4 regions of the Roseateles rivi genome follow, and region 2 is predicted to be linked to each of the others. Evidence: predicted binding sites of a transcription regulator. Region 2 holds the regulator's gene; each other region holds the start of a gene.

Region 1 (4,360 bases), on a different contig from region 2:
CCAAGGAGCTCACCCGCATGACCACCCCTGCGACCACCCCACCCCCACCGCGCGTGCTGGCCACCCCTGCCGCGCTGGTGCTGGTGGACGAGCTCAAGGCTCAACACGGCCCCGCGCTGATGTTCCACCAGTCCGGCGGCTGCTGCGACAACAGCGCCGCCAATTGCCTGCTGCCCGGCGAAATCACCATGGGCCCGGGCGACGTGCTGCTGGGCGAGATCGGTGGCTGCCCCTTCTACATCAGCCGCTCGCTCTACCAAACCTGGGCCCACACCCAGCTCATCGTGGACGTGATCGAGGGCCAAGGCGGCAGCTTCTCGCTCGAAGGTGGCACTGGCAAAGCCTTCCACACGCGCTCGCGGGTGTTCAGTGCAGAGGAGTTTGCAGCCTTGGGGGCGTTGGGCTGAGGGGAGAGGCCCTCTCCCCAACCCCTCTCCCAGGAGGGAGAGGGGCTTGAGTGGTGGCATGGCATGGCATGCCATTCCCCTCTCCCCTCGTGGGAGAGGGGTCAGGGGAGAGGGCTCCTCTCCCGCAATGCTGCCCAAATCAGCCCCAACACCGCTTCACGCTGGCTCAGCCATTGGCTGTTCCAGACGCGCAAGATTTCAAAACCCTGTGAGCGCAGCCATGCGTCTCGTGAGGCGTCGTGCTCTTGCTGGTCGTGGTGGTGCGCGCCGTCGAGTTCCACGATGAGCCGGGCCTGGAAGCACACAAAGTCGGCGATATAGCGCCCCACCGGCGCTTGCCGGCGGAATTTCCAGCCATCCAAACGCTTGGCACGCAAGCAGGCCCACAGCTGCTGCTCGCAGTCGGTCATCTCGCGGCGCAGCTGGCGTGCGCGATGTCGGGCCCAACGGTGTGTTGGAGGGCATGCCATGGCATAGGCTCTGAGCGGTACGGAGCAAAAACTCTTGCGCAGAAGCGGGGCCGTGCCAAGGTGCGGCGCAGGGTTGGTTCATCAACGGTGGGGGTGGTTGGGCCCTCTCCCCAACCCCTCTCCCAGGAGGGAGAGGGGCTTGAGTGGCGTGCCATTCCCCTCTCCCCTCGTGGGAGAGGGGCCAGGGGAGAGGGCCACCAGCCCCATCACCCCTTCGTCAAGGCCAAAAACGCCGCTTGGGCGTCGGCCTCACCCGTGGCGTGCAGCAGCTCGGCCACGCTGCCTTGGTGGCGGATGCGGCCTTGGTGCAGCACCAGCAGGCGCTGGGCGCCCGCGACTTCTTCCACCAGGTGGGTGGCCCACAGCACGGCCACACCTTCACTTTGCAGGGTGCTCACCGACTGCAGCAGCTGCGCGCGGGAAGCTGGGTCCAGGCCCACGGTGGCTTCGTCCATGAGCAGCACGCTGGGGCTGTGCAGCAAGGCGCGGGCGAGTTCGACTTTGCGCCGGGTGCCGCCCGACAGCGCGCGGCAGGCTTTGCCGTGTTCGCCTTCAAGGCCCAGGCGTTGCAGTGCGGCGTCGATGCGCGGTTCGGCCTCGCGGCGGGGCATGCCGTGCAGGTCGGTGTGGAAACGCAGGTTGGCGCGCACGCTCAGGTCCAGGTCCAGCGCGGGCTGCTGGAACACCACGCCCAGGTGCGCCAGCGCGCGGTGCGGGTGGCGGCGCAGGTCGTGGCCTTCGATGTGGATGCTGCCAGCATCGGGCACGAACAGGCCGGTGAGCAACTGCAGCAAGGTGGACTTGCCCGCGCCATTGGGGCCCAGCAGCACCACGCGCTCGCCGCGCTCGAGCTGCAGCGACACCTCTTGCAGCGCGGGTTTACCGCGCCGGTAGCTCTTGCACAGGCCCTGAGCCTGCAGCGGCAGCGGCGCGGCGCTCATGGGGCGGCCAGCAGCTTCATGCGCGCCAGCAGCGCCTGTTCTTGCTGGCGCGCGTGCAGCAGGGCTTGGCGGTAGGCCTCGGTGTCCAGGTAGGCAGGCTCTTGCTCAAAGCGCTCCAGCTCCGCGAGATGGCGCGGCGTGTGCATGGCGGCTTTGAAGACCTCGTGCAAGCGCGCCACCACGCCCGCAGGCGTGCCCGCGGGCGCCACCAAGCCCCAGGGTGAGTTGAAAACCATCTGCGCGTAGCCCAGCTCTTTCATGGTGGGCACTTGCGGCCAGCGCGGGTTGCGCTGCGCGCTAAAGACGGCCAGCAAGCGCAGCCGCCCCTGCTCCACCCAAGGGGCAAAACCGGTGGAATTGACCCCGGCCATGAGCGTGCCGTTGGCCAGCGCCAGCATTTGCTCGGACGTGCCTTTGAAGGGCACATGCGTGTACTCCAGGCCCTGGGTTTTGAAGAGATCGGCCATGGCCAGATGCGGCGTGGTGCCCACGCCGTTGGAGCCCACCATCAGCGCACCGGGGTGCTGACGGGCCCAGGCCAGCATGTCGGCCACGCTGCGCCAGGGGCTGTTGGCCGCCACCAAAAGGCCAAAGCCCGTGCTGGCCACTTGCAAGATGGGGCTGAGGTCGACCAACGGGTCCCAGGGCACTTTGTTCATGAGCGCGTGGCGCAGCACCGGCAAGGCCAGCTGCCCCACCGTGAGGCCATCGGCGGGCGACGATTTCAGCACCGGCACCACCAGCGTGCCCGAAGCACCCGGGCGGTTGTGCACCACCACGCTTTGCCCCAGCAGGCGCGCGGCTTCTTCGGCCAGCACGCGCAGCGCCAGGTCAGTGGCCCCACCCGCAGGCCAGGGCACCACCAGCTGCAGGGGCCGCGCAGGCCAGCCCGGCGGCGCGGCCTCGCGTGCTGCGGCGGCCATGCCGGCAAAGGGTGCGCTCAGGAGCCCACCGACTGCCGTGCGGCGCGTGAGATGAGCGGCAAGACAGCGTGAGGGTGAACGTGCAGACATGCAGCGACTATGCGCAGGCCCACACAGCCCTGGCGACCCCCATGCTTGCGGGGGTGTGCGGGGCGCACGACGCGCGAGGCCCGGACTTCCCCTGAGTGGCGCTGCGCACGCCATGGCACACGATGGGCATCCCTGTGGTTGCCTCTTACCTGGAGCACAAGCCATGTCCTGCCCCCACCCTGCCCGCGCTCTGGCGCGCTGGCTTTGGCTGCCCTTGAGCCTGTTGAGCAGCGCCGTGTGGAGCGGCCCAGCCGCCGTGCCGCCCGAACAGGCCAGGCTCTATGTCTCCAGCGAGAAAGACCACCAGCTGGCCGTGTTTGACCTGGAGGGCAAGGCCCTGGGCCAGATTGCCGTGTGCCAGCGCCCGCGCGGCATGGCCTTCAGCGCCGACCGCCAGCACATCCTGGTGGTGTGCGGCGACAGCAACGAGCTGGGCGTGGTGGACCGCCAGCAAGGCAAGCTGGTGCGCCGTCTGCCCTTGGGCGAAAGCCCCGAGACCCTGGCCCTCTCGCCCGACCGGCAAACGGCCTACATCACCATCGAAGACGACAGCGTGCTGGCCGCCTTTGACCTCGCCAGCGGCAAGCGCCTGTTTGAAGTGCCCACCGGGCGCGAGCCCGAAGGTGTGCTCGTCACCCCCGATGGCCACGAGGCCTACGTCAGCTCCGAGGTGGCCAATCTGGTGCACCACATCGACCTGCGCCAGAAAAAGGTGCTCAACCACATCAAGGTGGGGCAGCGGCCGCGGCGCTTTTCGCTCTCGCCCGACGGCAAGGAGCTGTGGGTGAGCAACGAGCTCTCGGCCAGCGTCAGCGTGGTGGATGTGGCCACGCAAAAAGTCAGCGCCACCGTGGCCTTCAAGCTGCCGGGCATGCGCAGCACCGACATCACCCCCGTGAGCCTGGTACACAGCCCCGATGGGCGCAGCGTGTGGGTGGGCCTGGGCCGCGCCAACCATGTGGCCGAGGTCGACACCGCCACGCGCCAGGTGCGCCGCACCGTGCTGGTGGGCAAACGCGCCTGGGGCCTGGCGCTCAACCGCAGCGGCAGCCGCCTCTACGTGGCCAATGGCCTGTCTGACGACATGAGCATCGTGGACACCGCCACCGGCAAAGCCCTGCGCAGCGTGAGCGCCGGGCGCGTGCCCTACGGCGTGCTGGTGTATGACTGAGCGGCCCTGGCGCAGCGCCCTGCTGGCTGCCCTGCTGTGGGCGCTGAGCGGGCCACTGCTGGCGGCCAAGCCTGCGGCCCCAGCCCCTGCCAAGGCTGGCGCACGCGTACTGGAACTGGCCGTGGTGGGCGTGGCCGACGACCCGCGCTACCTGCCGCGCCGCCTGGAAAAACGCTGGCCAGGGCAGAGCCTGGGGCGGCTACTGGGCGCCGCGCAACTCAGCGCCGAAGACGCACAGCTGGAACTGGAGCAAGCCCAGCTGCAGCTGCGCGTGCAAGACGCCCAAGCCCCCAGCAGCGCGGAGCTGGGGGCCTTGCTGCAGCAGCTGGGCTCGCGCAAAGTCGGCGTGTGGCTGCTG
Region 2 (4,360 bases):
TTCCAAAGCGCCTTCAACTCCTTTGGCGTGGCCGCCAAGTGCCAGCAGGCCGAGCGCCTGTCTGAGGCCTACCGCATCGAAGGCGTGCCCACGGTGGCCATTCAAGGCCGCTTTGTCACGGCGCCGTCGCTGCACCAGATTCAGCAGCAGCGGGTGTCGGAACAAGTCCTGGCGCAAAGCACTTTGCAGACCATGGACGCCCTGATCCGCCAGGTGCGCGGGAAGTGATGGCATGCAGGCTGTAAACCCACTCACCGCCCTGCCCTGGCGCGCGCTCGTGGCGGCCGTGGCCGCTCTGAGCCTGTGCTCGGCCGCCCACGCCGCCAAGGAAGACCGCGACAAGCCGCTGATTTTCGAAGCCCTCAAGCAGGGCCGCTACGAAGGCGCGCGCCAAGCCATGGAGCTCAGCGGCAATGTGGTGCTCACCAAGGGCTCCATGCTGCTGCGCGCCGAGCGCCTGACGCTGCAGGCCGATGCGCAGGGCTACCAGCGGGCGCAGGCGCATGGTGCGGTGGGTCAGCAGGTGACCTTCCAGCAAGACCGCGACCAGCCCGGCGAGGTCATTCACGGCCGGGCCGACCGCATCGAGTACGACGAGCGCAGCGACATGGTTCGCCTCATCGGCAATGCCGAAATCCAGACACGGCGCGGCAGCGTGATCACCAGCGCCTTCAGCGGCGCGCAGATCAGCTTCAACGCCCGCACCGAGGTGCTGGACGTTAACCCCGGCGCCAGCGCGCCCAACCCCGGCGGGCGCATCCGCGGCATGGTCATGCCGCGTGGGGCCTCGGCACCGGATGCGGCGGCCAGCGAGGCCTTGCAGCTGCAGCCCGCGCGCCAGATCAACCCAGGCCGCACACCATGAGTGCACCCGGCGTGGATGGTGGCAGCCGGCTGCAGGCCGAGGGCCTGCAGAAAAGCTATGGCGTGCGCAAGGTCGTCAAGAACGTGCACGTGGACCTGCGCAGCGGCGAGGTGGTGGGCCTGCTGGGTCCCAACGGCGCGGGCAAGACCACCAGCTTCTACATGATCGTCGGCCTGGTGCGGGCCGATGCGGGCAGCATCCACATCGACGGCAAACCCGTGCAGCGCCTGCCCATCCATGAGCGCGCGCGCATGGGGCTGAGCTATCTGCCGCAGGAGGCGTCGATTTTTCGCAAGCTCACCGTGGCCGAAAACGTGCGCGCGGTGCTGGAGCTGCAGGTGGACGACAAGGGCAAGCCCTGGCCCAAAGCCCGCGTGGACGCCGAACTCGACCGCCTGCTGCACGAGCTCTCCATCGAGCGGCTGCGCGACAGCCCGGCCCCGGCGCTCTCCGGTGGCGAGCGCCGCCGTGTGGAAATTGCACGCGCCCTGGCCACTCAGCCGCGTTTCATCCTGCTGGACGAGCCCTTTGCCGGGGTTGACCCCATAGCTGTTTTAGAGATCCAGCGCATCATTCATTTCCTCCGAGAGCGCGGCATTGGCGTGCTCATCACCGACCACAACGTGCGAGAGACATTGGGTATTTGCGACCGTGCCTACATCATCAGCGAAGGGGCCGTTCTGGCTGAAGGCGCCCCCGCCGACATCGTCGACAACCCCGATGTGCGCCGCGTGTACCTGGGCGAGAACTTCCGCATGTAAGCGCCTGCAGGGCCCGCCATGAGACCCACCCTGCAGGTACGCCTTTCGCAGAACCTGGCGCTGACGCCGCAGCTGCAGCAGTCCATACGGCTGCTGCAGCTCTCCACGCTGGAGCTGCAGCAGGAGGTGGAGCAGATGCTGGCCAGCAACCCGCTGCTGGAGCCCGACAGCGAGGGCGACGAGCGCGCCGAAGGCAGCACCCCCCTCGCCGCTCCGGCCTCTGAGCGCGTGCACGAACCCAGCGCTGAAGGCGGCGACGCCGCGCATGAGGGCGAGGCCAACGGCGAGCTCAAGGCCGAGGACTTTGGCGGCACCGAGCGTGACGACTGGGAAAACGGCACCGAGCACGACGATTTCGACGGCATCCGCGAGCTGCCTTCGCTGCGCGGCGAAGGCCTGGGTGGCGAGGGTGAGGACGGCGCGCAGGAGCGCGACGCCGGCGTCGTCACGCTGCAAGACCATTTGCGCGAGCAAATGGCGGGCATGCAGCTGGGCGCCATGGACCGCGCGGCCTTGCTGGCGCTGATCGAATCTCTCAACGAAGACGGCTTTTTGGAAGACTCGCTGGAAGAGTTGGCCGAGAGCTTTGCCAGCCCCGACAGCAGCGAGGAAGAGCGCGAGGCCGTGCACGACGCGCTGCGCCTGGCCCTGGCCCTGCTGCACAGCATGGACCCCACCGGCGTGGGCGCGCGCGACCTGGCGCAATGCCTGCAATTGCAGCTGCAGCGCCAAAGCCCCAGCCCGCAGCAGCAGCTGGCGCTGCGCGTGTGCCAGCAGGACTTGGGCCTGCTGGGCCGGCGCGACTGGCGCCGCCTGGCCTTGCTCACCGGCGCGGACGAAGAAGCGCTGCGCGAGGCCGCGGCCCTCATCGCCACGCTGGAGCCACACCCGGCGCGGCGTTTTGGCCGCACCGAGGCCAGCGCCGTGGTGCCCGATGTCATCGTGCGCAAAACCGGGCGCGGTCTGGACGTGCAGCTCAACCCCGATGTGATGCCGCGCCTGCGCATCAACCAACTCTACGCCGAGGCGCTGCGCGCCGCGCGCGGTCTGAGCCAGACGCCGCTTGGCGGCCAGCTGCAGGAGGCGCGCTGGTTCATCAAAAACGTGCAGCAGCGCTTTGACACCATCCTGCGCGTGAGCCAGGCCATTGTGCGGCGCCAGCGCGGCTTCTTCACCCACGGCGAGCTGGCCATGAAGCCGCTGGTGCTGCGCGAAATCGCCGACGAGCTGGAGTTGCACGAGTCCACCATCTCGCGCGTCACCACGGCCAAATACATGGCCACGCCCTGGGGCACTTTCGAGCTGAAGTACTTTTTCGGCAGCGGCCTCAGCACCGAGACCGGGGGCTCCGCCTCCAGCACGGCGGTGCGTGCGCTCATCAAGCAGTTTGTGGCGGCGGAGGACGCGGCCAAGCCGCTGTCGGACAACCAGCTGGCCCAGATGCTGGAAGAGCAAGGCATCCAAGTGGCCCGCCGCACGGTGGCCAAGTACCGAGAGGCGCTGCGCATCGCACCCGCCGCGCAACGCAAAGCGCGCTAAGGCGCTGAGATTTTCCTACTCGAGTGCTCGGAAGAAATCAATAGCCTATTCCCCCGGTAGGCCTCAAAATCCCCCATAAATTTACGGAATGCGCGCGGGCGAATCCGCGCACCATGGCGGGCGCTTTTGGACGCTTGCCCTCGTCTGTACCTTTTCACGTGCTCTTGCATGCCCGAGCTGACCACCCAAAGTTTCAGAAGGGATACCCGCCGCCACTGGCTAGGTACCGGCGCTGTGCTGGGGCTGTGCTGGGCGGTGGCCTCGCTGTGGCTGCACCATGAGCGGGACGTGTTGTTGCGCACCGAAAGCGACAAGCTGCAAGCCCAGGTGGAGGCCTTGGACAACGTGCTGGGTCAGCAACTGGTGTCGGCACACACCGCGCTCAAGACCGTGATGTTGCAAAGCGCCGCCTGGGGCGAGGCCACCCGCACGCAGCGTGGCAGTGAACTGCTGAGCACGCTGGCGCGCTCCATTCCCGGGGTGCGTGGCATGACACTGGTGAGCCCGCAGGGGGTGGTGGTGGCGAGCTCATTCCCGGAAATGCTTCACCGTGATGTGAGCCAGCGCGACTACTTTCGCCTGCCCTCGAACACGCCGGCCATGAACCAGCTCTACCTCTCAGAGCCCTACGAGAGCGCGATGGGGGTCTACACGGTGACGCTGTCGCGGGCCGCCTTCAACCATCGCGGCATCTTCAGCGGGGTGGTGGCGGCGACGCTGGAGCCGGAGTATTTCCAGCTCGTCATGGGCATGGCCCAGCCCTCGGCCAACCAATGGGTGGCCATGGCGCATGAGGACGGCCTGCTCTTTGGCGTCCTGCCCGAGCGACCCGATTGGGTGGGCAAAAACATGCGGGCCACGGCCGGGTCCATCCTGGCCCGGCATGTCCGCGAGGGCGAACTCAGCAGCCTGCAGCACATGAAGTCGGTGCTCAGCGACGACGAGCGTCTGGTGGGCGTGCGCACCATCAAGCCCGAGGGCTTTGTGCTGAACAAACACCTGGTGGTGGCCGTGGGGCGCTCGGTGGCCGATGTGGAGGCGCCCTGGCGGCGCCAAGTCATGCTGGCCTTGCTCACGGGCGGGGCCATTACTTTGATGGCGCTCTCCGGCTTGGGGCTGTGGCAGCGGCGGCGCCTGCAGCTGGTGGCCATGCGCCAGCGCCAGTTCGAGGCCGAACGCGAGGCCGCCCAGCGCA
Region 3 (4,360 bases), on a different contig from region 2:
TGGGCACGGTGACGATGTAGATCTGCGCCTCGCGCAGCGACTGCACATCGTGGCTGTAGCGCAGCAGCGGCGCGCTGCGCAGCTCTTCGCTGCTGCACTCCAGGGTGTGGTCGTGGCCGCTTTGCAGCTGGGCCACGCGCTGGGCGTTGATGTCAAACCCGATGACGGCGCGGTGCTTGCCGAACTCCACTGCCAAGGGCAGTCCGACATAGCCCAGACCGATGATGGCGATGGTTTTTTCGCTTGGCTGGAGGTGGTTCACGATAGGAAAGAGGGCTGCAGCGGGCGCGGCACCCCAGCGGCCAAGCCAGCCGCACATCCGGGCCAGCCCTGGCGTGAGACGGCGCCCAGAACACATTGTCAGGTCGGCAGTCTACGCGAGGGCGGCAGCGCTGGCTTTCAGACCAGCAGGGTGTCGGCGCTCAGTCCCTGTTGCGCAAAGATCTGGCGCAACACGCCTCCAGCCCTGAGTTGCTGCACGGCGCCGCCCAAGGCCGCGCCCAATTCGGCATGTGCGGCTTTGACGGCCATGCCCAGGCGCCAGCCCTGGATGCGCAGGCCCGGCAGCGGTGGGCTGCCCAGGGCCCAGGGCGAGGCGTCATGGACGCTGTCACCGCGCTGGTGCAATGCCGCCTCGGCCTGGGCGCGGGTGACCCAAGCGGCATGCAAGTGGCCCTCCAGCACGGCGGCGGCGGCCTGCACGCCGTTGTCGAAAAAGTGCAGCTGCGCCGCCAGCTCTCCACCGGCAAAGCCCAGCAGCGCGCTGGCGGCGGCGCTGCCCCGTTCTGCGCCAATGGGGTGGCCGCGCAGCACCGCAGGGCCGGGCAACTGCGGCAGCACCGAGCGCGCGTGCAGCACGGCCAGGGTGTCTTGGGCGTAGGGGGCGCAAAGCAGGGTCTGCGGCACGTTCTGGGCCAGCGCGGCGTCCTGCGGCACGTGCAACATCACGTCGGCCGGGCCCCAGCCCAGCGGGTGGCCGCGCCAGACGGCGTGCCGCAAGTCATCCTGCATCTGCTCGCCCGCCATCAAGGGCAGCACTTGCAGCTGCAGGCCCAGGGTTTGGGCCAGGGCTTGAGCCAGGGCGACATCCACGCCTTGCAGCTTGCTGCGATCGCGGGGGTGGGCGCTGGAGTAGGGCGCGTTGTCGCTGTAGAGCGCCACTTGCAGCTGGCCGCCCTGGCGCAGCTGGGAGACCCAGCCGGGTGTGCTGAGGGCTTGGGCCCAGAGCGGGCGTGCCACCATGCTGCCCGCCCAGGCGCAAGCCGCGGCGCTGTGCAGCAGCCACTGGCGGCGCGGGTGCTGGTAGGTGTCAGCGTTCACGGCGCGACTCCAAATATGTGCGGATGGCCCAGATCGCCTCTTGGCTGAGCGTTTGTTCAAAGGGCGGCATGTAGACGCGGCCGTCGCGCGCGCGGCCACGCCGCACGGTGCCCAAAAAGTAGTCGTCGATCTCCGCCAGACAGGCCTGCTGTTTGGCCGCTTCAGCCAGGCTCATGCAGTCGGCGTCGAGCCGACGCAGGTCTGGCGCAATGCCGCCGGAGATGGCTTCCAGCCCGTGGCATCGGGCGCAGTTTTGGTTGTAGGCGGAGCTGCCAATGCGCAGTGCCTCGGGCTGAGCGGGGCCGTTGCTGAAGGGGTTGCGGTCGCGCCAGCCCGCGCCCAGCTGCGGCAGTGAGCGGGTGTCGACGGCCTGTGGCGTGACGTCGCCATGCGCCAGGCTGGGCGTGGCGGGCAGCTGCCACAAGGCCAGGCCCAAGAGGGGTGTTGCCAACGCCCAGGCGGCGCGCCGGGCGGTTCGTGGGAGTGAGCGAGGGTGATGCATGGCCAACAGAGCTGTCAAAGGTTGGAGGAATGGACGACAGCCCGGTTGTTGGCAAGAGCCGTGCCACCTGCCTTCGCACCCCGTGGTTGCGGGGTGTTGCAAGCGCGCGCTGCGGCTGACCATGGGCGTGTTGCAGGCTGTTCAGTTGTGACGCATCACCCCCGACCGGGGTGTGCGCTGGGTGTGCCCGCGGGTTGGCCGCAGATTTGCTTGTGTCACGGTGTTGTGGTGGGGTGCCCCGCTGGGCTTGCATGTGGCAGCCTGACGCAGGGGGTGCCCCAACGAGGAGCATCCGTGTCGCATCCATTTGCCAAACACCCCCAAGACACCCCTGCGCAAGCCTGGGGCGGTGCGTCTCTTGAGCCCGGTTTGATGCCGGGATGCCCCGCCCCCGCCGCTCCCCCCTGGGCAGCGGGCGCCGCCACTGGAGACCATATGGCCGATTTGTCACCGCTGCCTGGAGGCCCGCAGTCCACGCTGCACGCCAGTTTGGGTGTGCAGGCGCCGCACGACGACGTGATCCGCCAGGCCCATCACCGCAGCGCTGCATTTGGGCTCGATGCCCATGAGCGCCCCGACTTTGCCCCGCTGGCGCCGGGATGGCTCGCGACCGTGCGCGAGGAAAACCGCCTGCTCTACCAACACGCCAGCCCGGTGATGGAAACCTTGCACGAGCAAATCGCCAACACCCACAGCATGGTGCTGTTGACCTCGCGCAGCGGGCTCATCCTGCACTCGCTGGGCGACGCGGACTTTCTGGAGCGCGCCACCAAGGTGGCTCTCATGCCTGGGGTGGATTGGTCTGAGCGCAGCAAAGGCACCAATGCCGTGGGCACGGCCTTGGCCGAGGAGCGCGCCGTGGTGGTGCATGGGCGTGACCACTACTTGCATGCCAACCAGTTTCTGACCTGTTCGTGTACGCCCATCTTGGACCCCTATGGCAAGGTGGTGGGAGCCTTGGACGTGACGGGCGACGAGCGCAGCTACCACCAGCACACCATGGCCCTGGTGCGCATGTCTGCGCAGATGATTGAAAACCGCCTCTTTGCCCATGCCACGCAAGACTCGATGCGCCTGTACTTTCATGCCCGCGCTGAGTTTTTGGGCACGCTCATGGAGGGCATTGCGGCCTTCACGCCGGATGGACGTTTTCTCTGTGCCAACCGCAGCGCGCAGTTCCAGCTGGGGCTCTCCAACAGTGCCTTGCGGGCGCACACCTTTGCTTCGCTGTTTGGGTTGTCGGTCTCGCAGTTGCACGACGGCTTGCGCCAAGCTGCCGGTCAGCCCCTGAGCCTGTGCCTGCACAACGGCGTGACAGTGGTGGCGCAGGTGCGCGTGCGCCCGGCCAAATCGCTGGTGCAGGGCTGGGCGGCGCCGGGTGCGTCTGCAGGCGCTGCGCCCCCGGCTGCGGCCATGGCGCAGGCGCGCCCGGCGCTGTCGCGGCTGCGCTACCTCAACACCGGCGACCCGCAGCTCGCGGCCGTGCTGCAAAAGCTCCAGCGCGTGCAGGGCAGCGACATTCCGGTGATGATTCTGGGCGAGACCGGCACTGGCAAAGACCTGCTGGCCCAGGCCATTCACAACGACTCGCCACGTGCGGCGCGGCCCTTTGTGTCCATCAACTGCGCCTCCATCCCCGAGACCCTGATCGAGTCCGAACTCTTTGGCTACGAGGAAGGCGCTTTCACCGGCGCGCGTCGCCGTGGCGCGCCAGGACGCATCCAGCAAGCCCATGGGGGCACTTTGTTTTTGGACGAGATCGGCGACATGCTCATCCAACTCCAGGCGCGGCTGCTGCGCGTGCTGCAGGAGCGGCGTGTCACCCCGTTGGGATCGAGCAAGGAGTACGAGGTGGACGTGGCGTTGGTGTGTGCCACCAACAAAAATCTCAAACCACTCATGGCCCAAGGCCTGTTTCGCGAAGACCTGTACTACCGCCTCAACGGCTTGGTGGTGCGCCTGCCCGCACTGCGCGAGCGCACTGACTTCGACGTGGTGGTGCACAAAATTCTCACCAAGCTCTGTAGCGGCGGCACGCCGCTGCGCCTGAGCCCGCAGGTGCTGGCGCTGTTTCACCGCTGCCGCTGGCCGGGCAATGTGCGCCAGCTGCACAACCTGCTGCGCACCGCCGTGGTGATGGCCGGGGCGGGCCCCTGCATTGACATTGAACACCTGCCCGACGACTTTTTCGATGAGCTGCAAGACCCCGACGCCAGCGCCGCGCCGCAGCAGACCGCCTCTGCCGAGCCCGCACGCGAGGCGGCAGCCGGCGCGCGGCTGCAGGACGTGGCGCTGCAGGCCATGGTCGAGGCGCTGCGCCAGTGCCACGGCAATGTCTCGCAAGCGGCCCGGCTGCTGGGCGTCTCACGCAACACCATCTATCGCAAAAAAGACCGCCTGCCACCGGGCTTGCTGTCCTGACGCCGGTGCGCTGTGTTCCATATCGGAACAGCTGGCACACCCGTTTGGCACAAGCGCTGACGCCAGCGGTGCGGTGCGTGAGGGCATGCCAAGGGCGGGGCGGGCAGTGCTCCAACG
Region 4 (4,360 bases), on a different contig from region 2:
CACTGATCGTGGGGCTCAAGGCCCAGGGTTTTTGTTTCGCGCCGCTGCGCGAGCACCCTGATTACGCGGCCTGGATGCAACAGCCGCTGCGAACTGCCACAACGGTATCCAAGGAGTAAGCGCGCATGTGGAGTGCCTGGCTGGAGCAGCTGGATGAATGGCAGCAAGCCTTGTTCGAGGCTGTAGTGCAACCCGTGGTGTTTGGGCTGGGCTTTGGCAACTTGCTGGAAGACGCCTATGCCGCCACCGGTTGGCTGATGGTGGGGCTGTTGGAGCTGCTGGTGCTGCTGCTGGTGATCGGGCAGTTGCAGCGTTGGCGGCCTGTGGAGGCTGTGCGCGACCGCGGCGCCATCGCGGTGGATGTGATCTACACCTTGATCCACCGCCTGGGCCTGTTTCGCCTGGCCATGTTCTTTACCTTGGCGCCACTGGTGGATGCGCTCGGTGCCCGGCTCAGTCTATGGGGCTGGTCGGGCGTGCAGCTCGACGCGCTGTGGCCCGGTGTGAGTGACTTGCCCTGGGTCAGCTTTGTGCTCTACCTGGTGTTGTTTGACTTGGTGCTGTACCTGCTGCACCGCGCGCAGCACCAGTTCAACTGGTGGTGGGCGCTGCACGCGCTGCACCACAGCCAGCGCCAGATGACCATGTGGAGCGACAGCCGCAACCACCTGCTGGACTCTGTGTTGGTGGACGCCGTGCTGGCCGTGGTGGCCCTGACCGTGGGTGTGGGGCCGGGCCAGTTCGTGCTGCTCACGGCGCTGTCTCAGCTGATGGAGAACTTGCAGCACGCCAACCTGCGCATGAGCTTTGGTCCCTACCTGAGCCGCCTGCTGGTGAGCCCCTGTTTTCACCGCCTGCACCACAGCATCGGCGTGGGGCATGAAAGCCATGGCAAGGGCACGCTGGGCGGGCACAACTTTGCCGTGCTCTTCCCAATCTGGGACCTGCTGTTTCGCACCGCCGACTTCTCGGTTCGCTACGACCCCACCGGCATCCGCGATCAGCTCCCTGAAGAAGGTGGGCGGGACTACGGGCGCGGCTTCTGGGCGCAACAGTGGCTGGGTGTCAAGCGCCTGCTGGGCCATTAGGCGCAGCTGGGTAAGGGGGGAGCTCCCGCGCATGCTGGGGATATATGCTCGTCCGATTGAGGGAGGTTCAACATGATCAACACCATGGGCTCGGTGGTCGACGCCTTTTGGCGCGCAGCGGCGTATTGCCTGCATCCACGTGTGATTGCCCTGTCCCTGCTGCCCCTGTTGCTGGGGGTGGTGCTGGCGGGCGGCACGGCGTACTTTTTTTGGGAGCCCGCTGTAGCGGCTGTGCGCGGGGGTTTGGAATCTTGGCTGCTGGTGGGCAGCGCCTTGGCCTGGCTCGAGAGCATGGGCGCGAGCGGCTTTCGCAGCGTGCTGGCACCCTTGCTGGTGCTGGCGATGGCTGTGCCCGCGCTGGTGCTTTTGAGCCTGCTGCTGGTGGCCATGATGATGACGCCCGCGCTGGCCGACTTGGTGGCGCGGCGCCGTTTCCCGCAGCTGGAGCGCAAGCACGGGGCGGGGTTTATCAAGGGCTTGTTCTGGTCGCTGGGCCATACCCTCTTGGCCGCGCTGGCACTGTTGCTGAGCATGCCTTTTTGGTTGCTGCCCCCGCTGGTGCTGCTCTTGCCGCCGCTGATTTGGGGCTGGTTGAGCTATCGGGTCTTCACCTTTGATGTGCTGGCCGAGTACGCCACGGCGCAAGAGCGCCAGCAACTGCTGCAAGAGCACCGCCTGCCGCTGATGATGCTGGGCGTGGCCAGCGGCTACCTGGGTGCGGCGCCGGCAGCCATCTGGGCGTTTGGCGCGCTGGTCATCGCCATGGCGCCGCTGTTGGTGCTGGTGTCCATGTGGCTCTACACCTTGGTGTTTGCTTTCAGCGCCCTGTGGTTTGCCCACTATGCCTTGGCGGCATTGGATGAGCTGCGTCGACGCGCGCCCGTGCCCGCACCAGAAGGTGCAGACAAGGTCCTACCCAACCCAGAACTGCCACCGCTGATCCAGCCCTGAGCGGGTGGCCTCGGCACCAAATGGGTGCATACTCGCAAGACTGTGCTCCGAGATGGTGCGCGCTGATCGCCGCCCAGGCGCTTCCGGGTGCATCTGCCAGGAGGGCGAGCGCCCATGCAAGGGGCCATGGCGCTGGCACGTAAACTGCTATGGATGGTTTGTGCGCCGGCCGTGGTGGCGCGGACCAACAACCCAAAACCTGTTTTTCTGAGGAGTGATTGATGGCCAAGACCGTCGCTGACGTGATGAACATGGTGCAGGAGCACGAAGTCAAGTTCGTGGACTTCCGCTTTACCGATACCCGCGGCAAGGAACAGCACGTCACCGTGCCGGTTTCGGCCTTTGACGAAGATAAATTCAGCTCCGGCCACGCGTTTGATGGCTCGTCCATCGCGGGCTGGAAGGGCATTGAGGCCTCGGACATGCTGCTCATGCCCGACCCCAACACCGCCAACATCGACCCCTTCTTTGAAGAGTCGACCCTGTTCCTGACCTGCGACGTCATCGACCCCGCTGACGGCAAGGCCTATGAGCGCGATCCCCGCTCCCTGGCACGCCGTGCCGAGGCCTATCTGAAGGCCTCCGGCCTAGGCGACACCGCCTACTTCGGTCCTGAGCCCGAGTTCTTCATCTTTGACTCGGTGCGCTGGGGCAATGACATGTCCGGCTCTTTCTTCAAGATCGAGTCTGAAGAAGCCGCCTGGAACACCGGGAAGGAATACGAGCACGGCAACAGCGGCTACCGCCCCACCGTCAAGGGCGGCTACTTCCCCGTGCCTCCCGTGGACAGCGGTCAAGACCTGCGCTCGGAGATGTGCCTGATCCTGGAACAGCTGGGCATCCCCGTCGAAGTGCACCACCACGAAGTGGCCAACGCCGGTCAGATGGAAATCGGCACCAAGTTCAGCTCGCTGGTGCAGCGTGCGGACTGGACGCAGCTGCAAAAGTACGTCATCCAAAACGTCGCCCACGCCTATGGCAAGACGGCCACCTTCATGCCCAAGCCCCTGGTGGGCGACAACGGCAGCGGCATGCACGTGCACCAGTCGGTCTGGAAGGACGGCAAGAACCTGTTCGCCGGTGACGGCTATGCCGGTCTGTCTGACTTCGCCCTGTACTACATCGGCGGCATCATCAAGCACGCCCGTGCCCTGAATGCCATCACCAACCCCGGCACCAACAGCTACAAGCGCCTGGTGCCAGGCTTTGAAGCCCCGGTGAAGCTGGCGTATTCGGCCAAGAACCGCTCGGCCTCGATCCGCATTCCCTACGTGGCCAACCCCAAGGGCCGCCGCGTGGAAGCACGCTTCCCCGATCCTTCGGCCAACCCCTATCTGTGCTTCGCAGCGCTGCTGATGGCGGGTCTGGACGGCGTGGAGAACAAGATCCATCCGGGCGAAGCTGCCACGAAGGACCTCTACCACCTGCCGCCCGAGGAAGACGCAAAGATCCCGACCGTCTGCCACAGCCTGGACCAGGCGCTGGAGTATCTGGACAAGGACCGCGCCTTCCTGACCAAGGGGGGTGTGTTCACCGACGCCTATCTGGACGCCTACATCGAGCTCAAGATGCAAGAGGTCACGCGCTTTCGCATGGCCACCCATCCGGTCGAGTTCGACATGTACTACGCGCTGTGATGGGCCTGGGGGCGCGGGTGCGGCTGGCAAGCTCTTTCGCCGCACATCGCCCCCTGTTCGTGCAAGAGAGGGGATGGCTGCGGCCATCCCCTTTTTTTGGGCGTCTGGCCTTACCGAGCACTTGCGCCACAATGGGGGTTGATCTTTGCATTGCGCGCGCGCCTATCCATGCACAAGCTTTTGTCCCCTCGCACTGCTGTATTGCTCCTGACCGGTTTGGCCCTGGGCCAGATGGCGGCTCACGCTCAAGGCGTGGTGTACCGCTGCCCGGGCTCGCCCGTGCTCTACACCGACGCACTCAGTGCCAAAGAGGCCAAGGACAAGGGTTGCACCACGATCGAAGGCACGCCCATCACGGTGCTGCCTCCGGTCAAGCCGCGCGCTGCCACGTCTTCGACGACCAGCCCTGCAGCATCCTCGCCCGACAACAAGGTCGACCCGGACAAGCAGCGCAGCCGCGACGGCGAGCGCCGCCGTGTGCTGGAGCAGGAACTGCGCGACGCCGAGGAACGCTTGTCGCAGCTGAACAAGGAATACAACGGCGGGCAGCCCGAGCGCCGTGGCGACGAGCGCAACTACCAGAAGTACCTGGACCGCGCTGCAGAGCTCAAGTCCAGCATCCAGCGCCAGGAAAGCGATATCCAGGCGCTCAAGCGCGAGCTCTCGAAGCTGCCGTCTTAAGCG

What was found. The regulator sigma-54, encoded in region 2, starts transcription at its own class of promoters, with help from an activator protein. The targets are predictions, from matches to a motif close to TGGCANGNAANCTGCTTT.
Region 1: ACG0Z6_RS02220 (PQQ-dependent catabolism-associated beta-propeller protein) is a predicted target of sigma-54. The motif match lies at 2,945-2,962, and genes of this name have one in related genera.
Region 3: pedF (cytochrome c-550 PedF) is a predicted target of sigma-54. The motif match lies at 1,871-1,888, and genes of this name have one in related genera.
Region 4: glnA (type I glutamate--ammonia ligase) is a predicted target of sigma-54. The motif match lies at 2,173-2,190, and genes of this name have one in related genera.

Annotation. Positions count from the first base shown of each region.
Region 1 covers NZ_JBIGHZ010000001.1:479,362-483,721, reverse strand. The annotation lists gene ACG0Z6_RS02240 (DUF779 domain-containing protein) at 18-407, shown strand; gene ACG0Z6_RS02235 (endonuclease domain-containing protein) at 509-877, opposite strand; gene ACG0Z6_RS02230 (ATP-binding cassette domain-containing protein) at 1,084-1,818, opposite strand; gene ACG0Z6_RS02225 (tripartite tricarboxylate transporter substrate binding protein) at 1,815-2,831, opposite strand; gene ACG0Z6_RS02220 (PQQ-dependent catabolism-associated beta-propeller protein) at 2,995-4,002, shown strand; gene ACG0Z6_RS02215 (type 1 periplasmic-binding domain-containing protein) at 3,995-4,360, shown strand, end outside.
Region 2 covers NZ_JBIGHZ010000002.1:343,323-347,682, reverse strand. The annotation lists gene ACG0Z6_RS05600 (thiol:disulfide interchange protein DsbA/DsbL) at 1-228, shown strand, start outside; gene lptA (lipopolysaccharide transport periplasmic protein LptA) at 233-865, shown strand; gene lptB (LPS export ABC transporter ATP-binding protein) at 862-1,626, shown strand; gene ACG0Z6_RS05585 (RNA polymerase factor sigma-54) at 1,645-3,165, shown strand; gene ACG0Z6_RS05580 (bifunctional diguanylate cyclase/phosphodiesterase) at 3,334-4,360, shown strand, end outside.
Region 3 covers NZ_JBIGHZ010000001.1:462,178-466,537, forward strand. The annotation lists gene ACG0Z6_RS02130 (nucleotide sugar dehydrogenase) at 1-262, opposite strand, end outside; gene ACG0Z6_RS02135 (substrate-binding periplasmic protein) at 400-1,320, opposite strand; gene pedF (cytochrome c-550 PedF) at 1,310-1,822, opposite strand; gene ACG0Z6_RS02145 (sigma-54-dependent Fis family transcriptional regulator) at 2,258-4,243, shown strand.
Region 4 covers NZ_JBIGHZ010000003.1:503,317-507,676, reverse strand. The annotation lists gene ACG0Z6_RS09635 (polysaccharide deacetylase family protein) at 1-119, shown strand, start outside; gene ACG0Z6_RS09630 (sterol desaturase family protein) at 126-1,088, shown strand; gene ACG0Z6_RS09625 (EI24 domain-containing protein) at 1,161-2,039, shown strand; gene glnA (type I glutamate--ammonia ligase) at 2,261-3,676, shown strand; gene ACG0Z6_RS09615 (hypothetical protein) at 3,857-4,357, shown strand.